Pelosinus fermentans DSM 17108: one gene and its partner. The protein of the gene in region 1 interacts with the protein of each later gene in a pairwise test. Links are inferred from orthologs where the notes say so. Each region holds a gene or a part of one and is shown in the gene's direction. Other genes may lie near its edges. The genes, in order: rpe and eno.

Region 1 (3,197 bases):
TGCATCTGTTGATTTAACGGTTGCAAAGGGTAATACTAGTGCTACCAAGAAGGCTGTAGTGCAGATCACTGTTCCTGAAGGAGCAATACGGCAGGCAGTACAAATCGTCATAACAGATACAAATGGACGGCGTGTAGTTTATGAAAATGTACACAAGCCTGGTGATAAGGTTGAAAAAACAGTTGATGGTGTAGGACAGGTTAGAGTACAAGTATATATAAATGGTGTATTGTTGCAAGAGCAAACAATATAACAGGAGGCAAAAAAGTGCAGCATGGGGTGATATTGAAAACATATAATAGTTTTTATTATGTGAAGACCAATGCGAAAGTAACAATGTGTACTTTGCGAGGACGTTTTAAGAAAGAACGCTTTTCTCTTCTAGTAGGGGATGAAGTAGAATATAATATAACAGAAAATGGCAAGGGAATCATTGAAAAGATTTTACCGCGTCGTAGTATGCTGCAACGGCCGATGATTGCGAATATCGATCAAGTGATCATCACTTTTGCAGCAGTAAGCCCAGATATTAATACCGTATTAATAGACCGATTTCTAGTATTGGCTGAAATGTCAGATTTAGATATTGTTATCTGTATTAATAAAATTGATTTAGCAGATAGTGAGGAATTACGACCGATTCTCGAACTATATCGTAGCATTGGCTATTGTGTGATTACGATATCTGCTAAGATGGGTGTTGGCATAGAAGAGTTACGTAATCAACTAGCTGGGAAGATTAGCGTATTTGCCGGTCCCTCTGGGGCTGGTAAGTCTACAATCTTAAATACTGTAGAAGAGGGGCTTACATTGGTAACTGGCCAAGTCAGTGAAAAGATAGGACGTGGTAAACATACGACTCGCTTTGCTGAATTGCTGCCTCTTTCTAGTGGGGGATTTGTAGTAGATACGCCAGGTTTTAGCTTCACTGAGTTTGAGAATGTGAAAAAAAATGAATTGATGTACTATTTTCCTGAAATTGCAGCTGTGGTGCATGAGTGTAAATTTAACACTTGCCTGCATTTAAAAGAGCCTCAGTGTGCTGTAAAGCAGTTAGTGGCAGAGGGGCGCATTCAGGAGCAACGCTATCATTCCTATACTGAAATATTGGCAGAAATTCAAGATAAGAAGAAAGGATTTTAAATAGTATGATTAAAATTTCACCATCAATTCTTTCAGCTGATTTCTCGAAGTTAGCTGAAGATATAAAACTAGTAGAGGCAGCAGGTGCTGATATGTTGCACATCGACATAATGGATGGTCATTTTGTGCCGAATCTTACTTTTGGACCACCTGTTGTAGCTGCGATTCGCAAGGTTACTACATTGTTATTTGATGTACATTTAATGGTTAATAATCCTCAAGATTTCATTGAACCCTTTGCTAAAGCAGGAGCCGATCTTTTAACAATCCATGTTGAAACAGCTCCACACTTACATAGAATCTTGCAATGTGTTCGAGAACTAGGGCTAAAAACGGGAGTATCCCTTAATCCGGCAACACCGCTATCTTCAATCGAAGAAGTACTTGGAGAAGTGGATATGGTCTTATTAATGACTGTAAATCCGGGATTTGGCGGTCAAAAATTTATCCCTAGTATGATTCCTAAAATAGCGAAACTAAAAAGAATGATTGATGAACGTAATCTGAAGGTTGATATACAAGTTGATGGAGGCATAAATCCAGTAACGGCTAGAGAAGTTGTAGCAGCAGGTGCCAATATTTTAGTAGCAGGTTCTGCGATATATCAGGCAGATGACATAAAAAAAGCGATTTGTGAAATTAGAGGGACTTGATTATTTTCCTTAATGCTGGTAACATATACAGTAATTGAATAAGTAAGCCTTTGGGGCAAGGTGAAAAAGAGCGATCTTTTAACTCCTTACCGGCGGTGATTAGCCCGCGAGCCGTATGGCTGATCCGGTGGAATTCCGGAGCCGACAGTATAGTCTGGATGGAAAAAGGTGATGATTTAAGTCTTATATAAGGCTTAATCAATGTTGCATTCTTCTAATGTTCTATGAGGCTGTTAAAAAGTTTTTAAACTTTTTTAACAGCTTAATTTTTTTGGAGGGTCAATTATGGATGAAAAGTATATGGGGCAGGCATTAGCTTTAGCTCAGTATGCCAAAGGTCGTACCAGTCCAAATCCTATGGTTGGAGCGGTGATTGTTCGTGATGGACGAGTGGTTGGCGAAGGATGGCATAGAAAAGCCGGTACGCCCCATGCTGAAATTAATGCATTGCAGCAAGCTGGAGATTTAGCCTATGATGCGAGTATCTATGTTACATTAGAGCCTTGCTCTCATCATGGCAGAACAGGACCATGTGTGGAAGCTTTAATTGCAGCTGGTATTAAAAAAGTAATTATTGCCATGACAGATCCTAATCCCTTAGTAGCCGGTCAAGGCATTTCTAGGCTGCGTGAGGCTGGGATTGAAGTAGTAGAGGGCGTCTTGGCAAAGGAAGCAGCAAAGCTAAATGAAACGTTTATTAAATGGATTTCTACGAAAAAGCCCTTTGTACTTTTGAAAAGTGCCATGTCTTTAGATGGGAAAATTGCTTCTTATACAGGACATTCTAAATGGATTACAGGGGCAGAATCACGAATTTATGTTCATCAATTACGAGACACTTATGACGCTATCTTAGTCGGGATTGGTACGGTGCTCGCTGATAACCCCACTTTAACTACTCGTCTGACGTATCAGGGGAAAAATCCGATTCGTGTGGTCGTTGACAGTATGGCACGCACACCAATTCATTCTAATGTCGTTACGGATGGATTAGCGCGAACGATGATTGCTGTTACCGATAAAGCACCTCAAGAAAAAATTGATACCCTCAGAGCTTGTGGTGTGGAAGTAATCGAGTGTGAGAAGACAACGGCTGGTGTGAATTTGTCTCATTTATTTAACATATTAGGTGAGCAGCAAATTACGAGTATTTTGATTGAGGGCGGAGCTGCCATCAATGCTTCTGTTCTAGAAGATAATTTGGTTGATAAAATCAATTGGTTTATTGCTCCTAAAATAGTTGGTGGCGCAGATGCTCCAGGCCCAGTTGGCGGAAAAGGGATAGCCGATGTAAATGACGCCAAAGGATTTGAAGATATACATATGGAATCAATTGGAAAAGATATATTAATCAGCGCATATCTGCGTAACCGGGAGGGACGAGATGTTTACCGGACTTGT
Region 2 (3,225 bases), 1.3 Mb from region 1 along the record:
ATTGATGCGGTTGCCGAATCTTATAAAGAGGGTAAAACAGATGAGTTTGTTTTGCCATCGGTAATTGATGGATGCGGTGATTGCGGCGTTAAAGCAAAAGACAGCGTTATTTTCTTTAACTTCCGCCCTGATCGTGCCCGGGAAATTACCCGTGTTTTTGTAGACGAAAACTTTGATGGTTTTGCCCGCTGCGGTGGTCGGCTGCCATTATACTTTGCCTGCATGACACAGTATGATGAAACGCTGGAAGCATCGATTGCCTATAAGCCTCAATTCTTAAAAAATACCCTGGGTCAAGTGTTGGAAAATGTTGGATTGACGCAATTGAGAATTGCGGAAACAGAAAAATATGCTCATGTCACATTTTTCTTTAATGGCGGAGAAGAAAAACCCTATCAAGGTGAAGAACGTATTTTAGTTCCTTCCCCGAAAGTAGCAACGTATGACTTACAGCCGGAAATGAGTGCCTTTGAAGTCACTGATAAACTTATTGATGCGATAAAATCAGGTAAGTTTGATGTGATTATCTTGAACTTTGCCAATACGGATATGGTAGGACATACAGGAAAACTAGATGCGGCAATGAAAGCTGTGTCTGCTGTTGATGTTTGTGTTGGACGTATTGTGGAAACCATGCGTAGCCAGGGAGGGATTACTCTCATTACTGCTGATCACGGTAATGCAGAAAAAATGCTTGACCATGTTACATGTGAGCCCTTTACAGCCCATACTACGAATGAAGTGCCTCTGATCTTGGTATCGGAAAAACATCGTGGTGCTGCCTTGCACAAAGGCAGTTTGGCAGATATTGCCCCTACGATTTTAACTTTGGCGGGTGTTGAAATTCCTGCTGAAATGACTGGAAAATCTTTAATAAAATAAATGGAGGTTCAAATAAATGATAATTACAGACGTTATAGCAAGAGAAATAATGGATTCCCGTGGCAACCCTACGGTAGAAGTAGATGTAGTGATTGAAGACGGTATAATGGGTCGTGCAGCAGTTCCCTCGGGAGCTTCCACAGGCGTTCATGAAGCCGTAGAACTTCGTGACGGCGACAAAGCACGCTACCAAGGCAAAGGCGTACTAAAAGCAGTAGACAACGTGAACAATCGCATTGCTGCTGAAGTAGTAGGCATGAATGTATTTGATCAAGTGGGTATTGACCAAGCGATGATCGAACTGGACGGCACTGCTAACAAATCCGAATTAGGAGCCAATGCCATTCTTGGCGTATCCATGGCAGTAGCAAAAGCAGCTGCCACTGCTGTTGGCTTACCTTTATACCAATACCTTGGCGGCTTTAATGCCAAAGAACTGCCCGTACCGATGATGAACATCTTAAATGGCGGCGCACATGCCGACAATAACGTAGACATTCAGGAATTCATGATTATGCCTGTTGGCGCACCGAGCTTTGCCGAAGCCCTCCGCATGTGTGCGGAAGTCTATCATACCCTGAAAAGCGTATTAAAAGGTCTTGGTCTTAACACTGCTATTGGTGATGAAGGCGGCTTTGCTCCGAACCTGACTTCCAATGAACAAGCCCTGGAAGTCATCGTTCAGGCGATCAGCAAAGCTGGTTACAAACCAGGTGAAGATTTCTGCCTGGCTCTTGATGTAGCTGCATCTGAAATTTACAAAGACGGTAAATACAACCTTGCTGGTGAAGGCGTTGTCAAAACCTCGGAAGAAATGGTTGAATTCTATAGCCAATTAGTAGCTAAATACCCAATCATCTCCATTGAAGATGGTATGTCCGAAGATGACTGGGCTGGCTGGAAGCTGATGACAGAAAAATTAGGCAGCAAAATTCAAATCGTCGGTGATGATTTATTTGTTACGAACACTGAGCGTCTAGTTCGGGGCATTGAAACCAGCACTGCCAACTCCATTTTGATTAAAGTAAATCAAATCGGTTCCCTAACGGAAACCTTCGATACCATTGAAATGGCAAAACGCGCAGGCTATACTTGCGTAATTTCCCATCGTTCCGGTGAAACGGAAGATTCCACGATTGCGGATATCGCAGTAGCAGTAAATGCTGGTCAAATTAAAACTGGCGCACCGACCCGTTCAGACCGTGTTGCCAAATACAATCAATTGCTTCGCATTGAAGAAGAATTGAGCACGATCTCCCAGTACAAAGGCCGCAAAGTATTCTATAACTTAAAATAATTTTCTCCAAAAAATAAACACCGAACTGTCAGCAGCCTGCACTGCTGCCCGTTCGGTGCTTTTATATTATATAATCCTATCTACCTGTCATTGTGAGCGCCAGCGAAGCAATCTCTTGGCAAAGGAGGGGATTGCTTCGCTGACGTTCGCAATGACAAAAAGGGCAAATAGAACGATTTAACCGCAGAGACGCAGAGGACGCTGAGGGGGATTTTAACCCTATCTATCTTTTCTCTGTGGCCCTCTGTGCCTCTGCGGTTCGGTATCTTTACTTCGTGTCCTTCATACTCTTCGCATCTTCGCGTTTTAAAATATTTATTTTTTTACTCTTCAAATAATATTTTACACAGTATCGCATGATTCAAAAAGCCGCATGGATCGAGGCCTGTGATTTCTTTGAATTTTTTCAAGCGAAATAATAAGGTGTTGCGATGGATGTAAAGACTTTTTGCTGTACTGGTAATATTCATGTTATTGTTGAGTAAACTAACAATGGTATTTTTCATATCATACTTTCGTGTCAGACTGGTGGTTAGCTTTGCTTTGATGATTTGTAATGGCTGACAAGGTTCTTTTGCATTCATTTCCTTTATGAGATAAGAAGATAAGATATCAAAATCATGTATGGCAGCAAGGGGAGCTTGCTTTGTAGCCATATGCAGAGCAAACAAAGCCTCTTGATAGGATTGTCCTAACGCGGTGTATTCCATAGCGAGGCTGCCTAAACCCAGGCATAGGGAGAGGTTCATCGTGTTCAATTGTCTTAACAGATCAGAGGCCCATGTTTTATAAGACAGTTCCCATGTCTTGTATTCAAAATGTTTAAGAATGATGAGCTTATCTTCGATGAAAACAACTAAATCCTGATGAGCGATATGAGAGGGATTGGATAATAATTTCATGATACTTTCTCGTGTTCTGGATGACACCAAATCATTAAGGCCAAAATTTTTATGGGCATGATCAAGAAGAGGTCCAATATCCACTACAAGTACCAAGCGGGGAAGAGACAACTCGTATTTTAGCAGTTTAGCGGTTTTTAACAA

Evidence for each region.
Region 2: the proteins of rpe (region 1) and eno interact in binary tests that used the Escherichia coli proteins (3 or more experiments, as listed by UniProt). The link is inferred for Pelosinus fermentans DSM 17108 from one-to-one orthologs.

What each region holds. Positions count from the first base shown.
Region 1 is NZ_AKVN02000001.1:2,392,080-2,395,276, forward strand. Bases 109-2,972 are described here. They hold rpe (ribulose-phosphate 3-epimerase), read left to right. Parts: upstream 109-1,148; coding sequence 1,149-1,796; downstream 1,797-2,972. Other genes in these bases: pknB (Stk1 family PASTA domain-containing Ser/Thr kinase), read left to right, coding at 109-253; rsgA (ribosome small subunit-dependent GTPase A), read left to right, coding at 268-1,143; ribD (bifunctional diaminohydroxyphosphoribosylaminopyrimidine deaminase/5-amino-6-(5-phosphoribosylamino)uracil reductase RibD), read left to right, coding at 2,082-2,972. Also shown: more of pknB, read left to right, coding at 1-108; more of ribD, read left to right, coding at 2,973-3,197; ribE (riboflavin synthase), read left to right, coding at 3,181-3,197. UniProt on the Escherichia coli protein: Catalyzes the reversible epimerization of D-ribulose 5-phosphate to D-xylulose 5-phosphate.
Region 2 is NZ_AKVN02000001.1:1,138,695-1,141,919, forward strand. The notes cover bases 147-3,038. They hold eno (phosphopyruvate hydratase), read left to right. Parts: upstream 147-898; coding sequence 899-2,179; downstream 2,180-3,038. Other genes in these bases: gpmI (2,3-bisphosphoglycerate-independent phosphoglycerate mutase), read left to right, coding at 147-882; FR7_RS05020 (CdaR family transcriptional regulator), read right to left, coding at 2,503-3,038. Also shown: more of gpmI, read left to right, coding at 1-146; more of FR7_RS05020, read right to left, coding at 3,039-3,225. UniProt on the Escherichia coli protein: Catalyzes the reversible conversion of 2-phosphoglycerate (2-PG) into phosphoenolpyruvate (PEP). It is essential for the degradation of carbohydrates via glycolysis.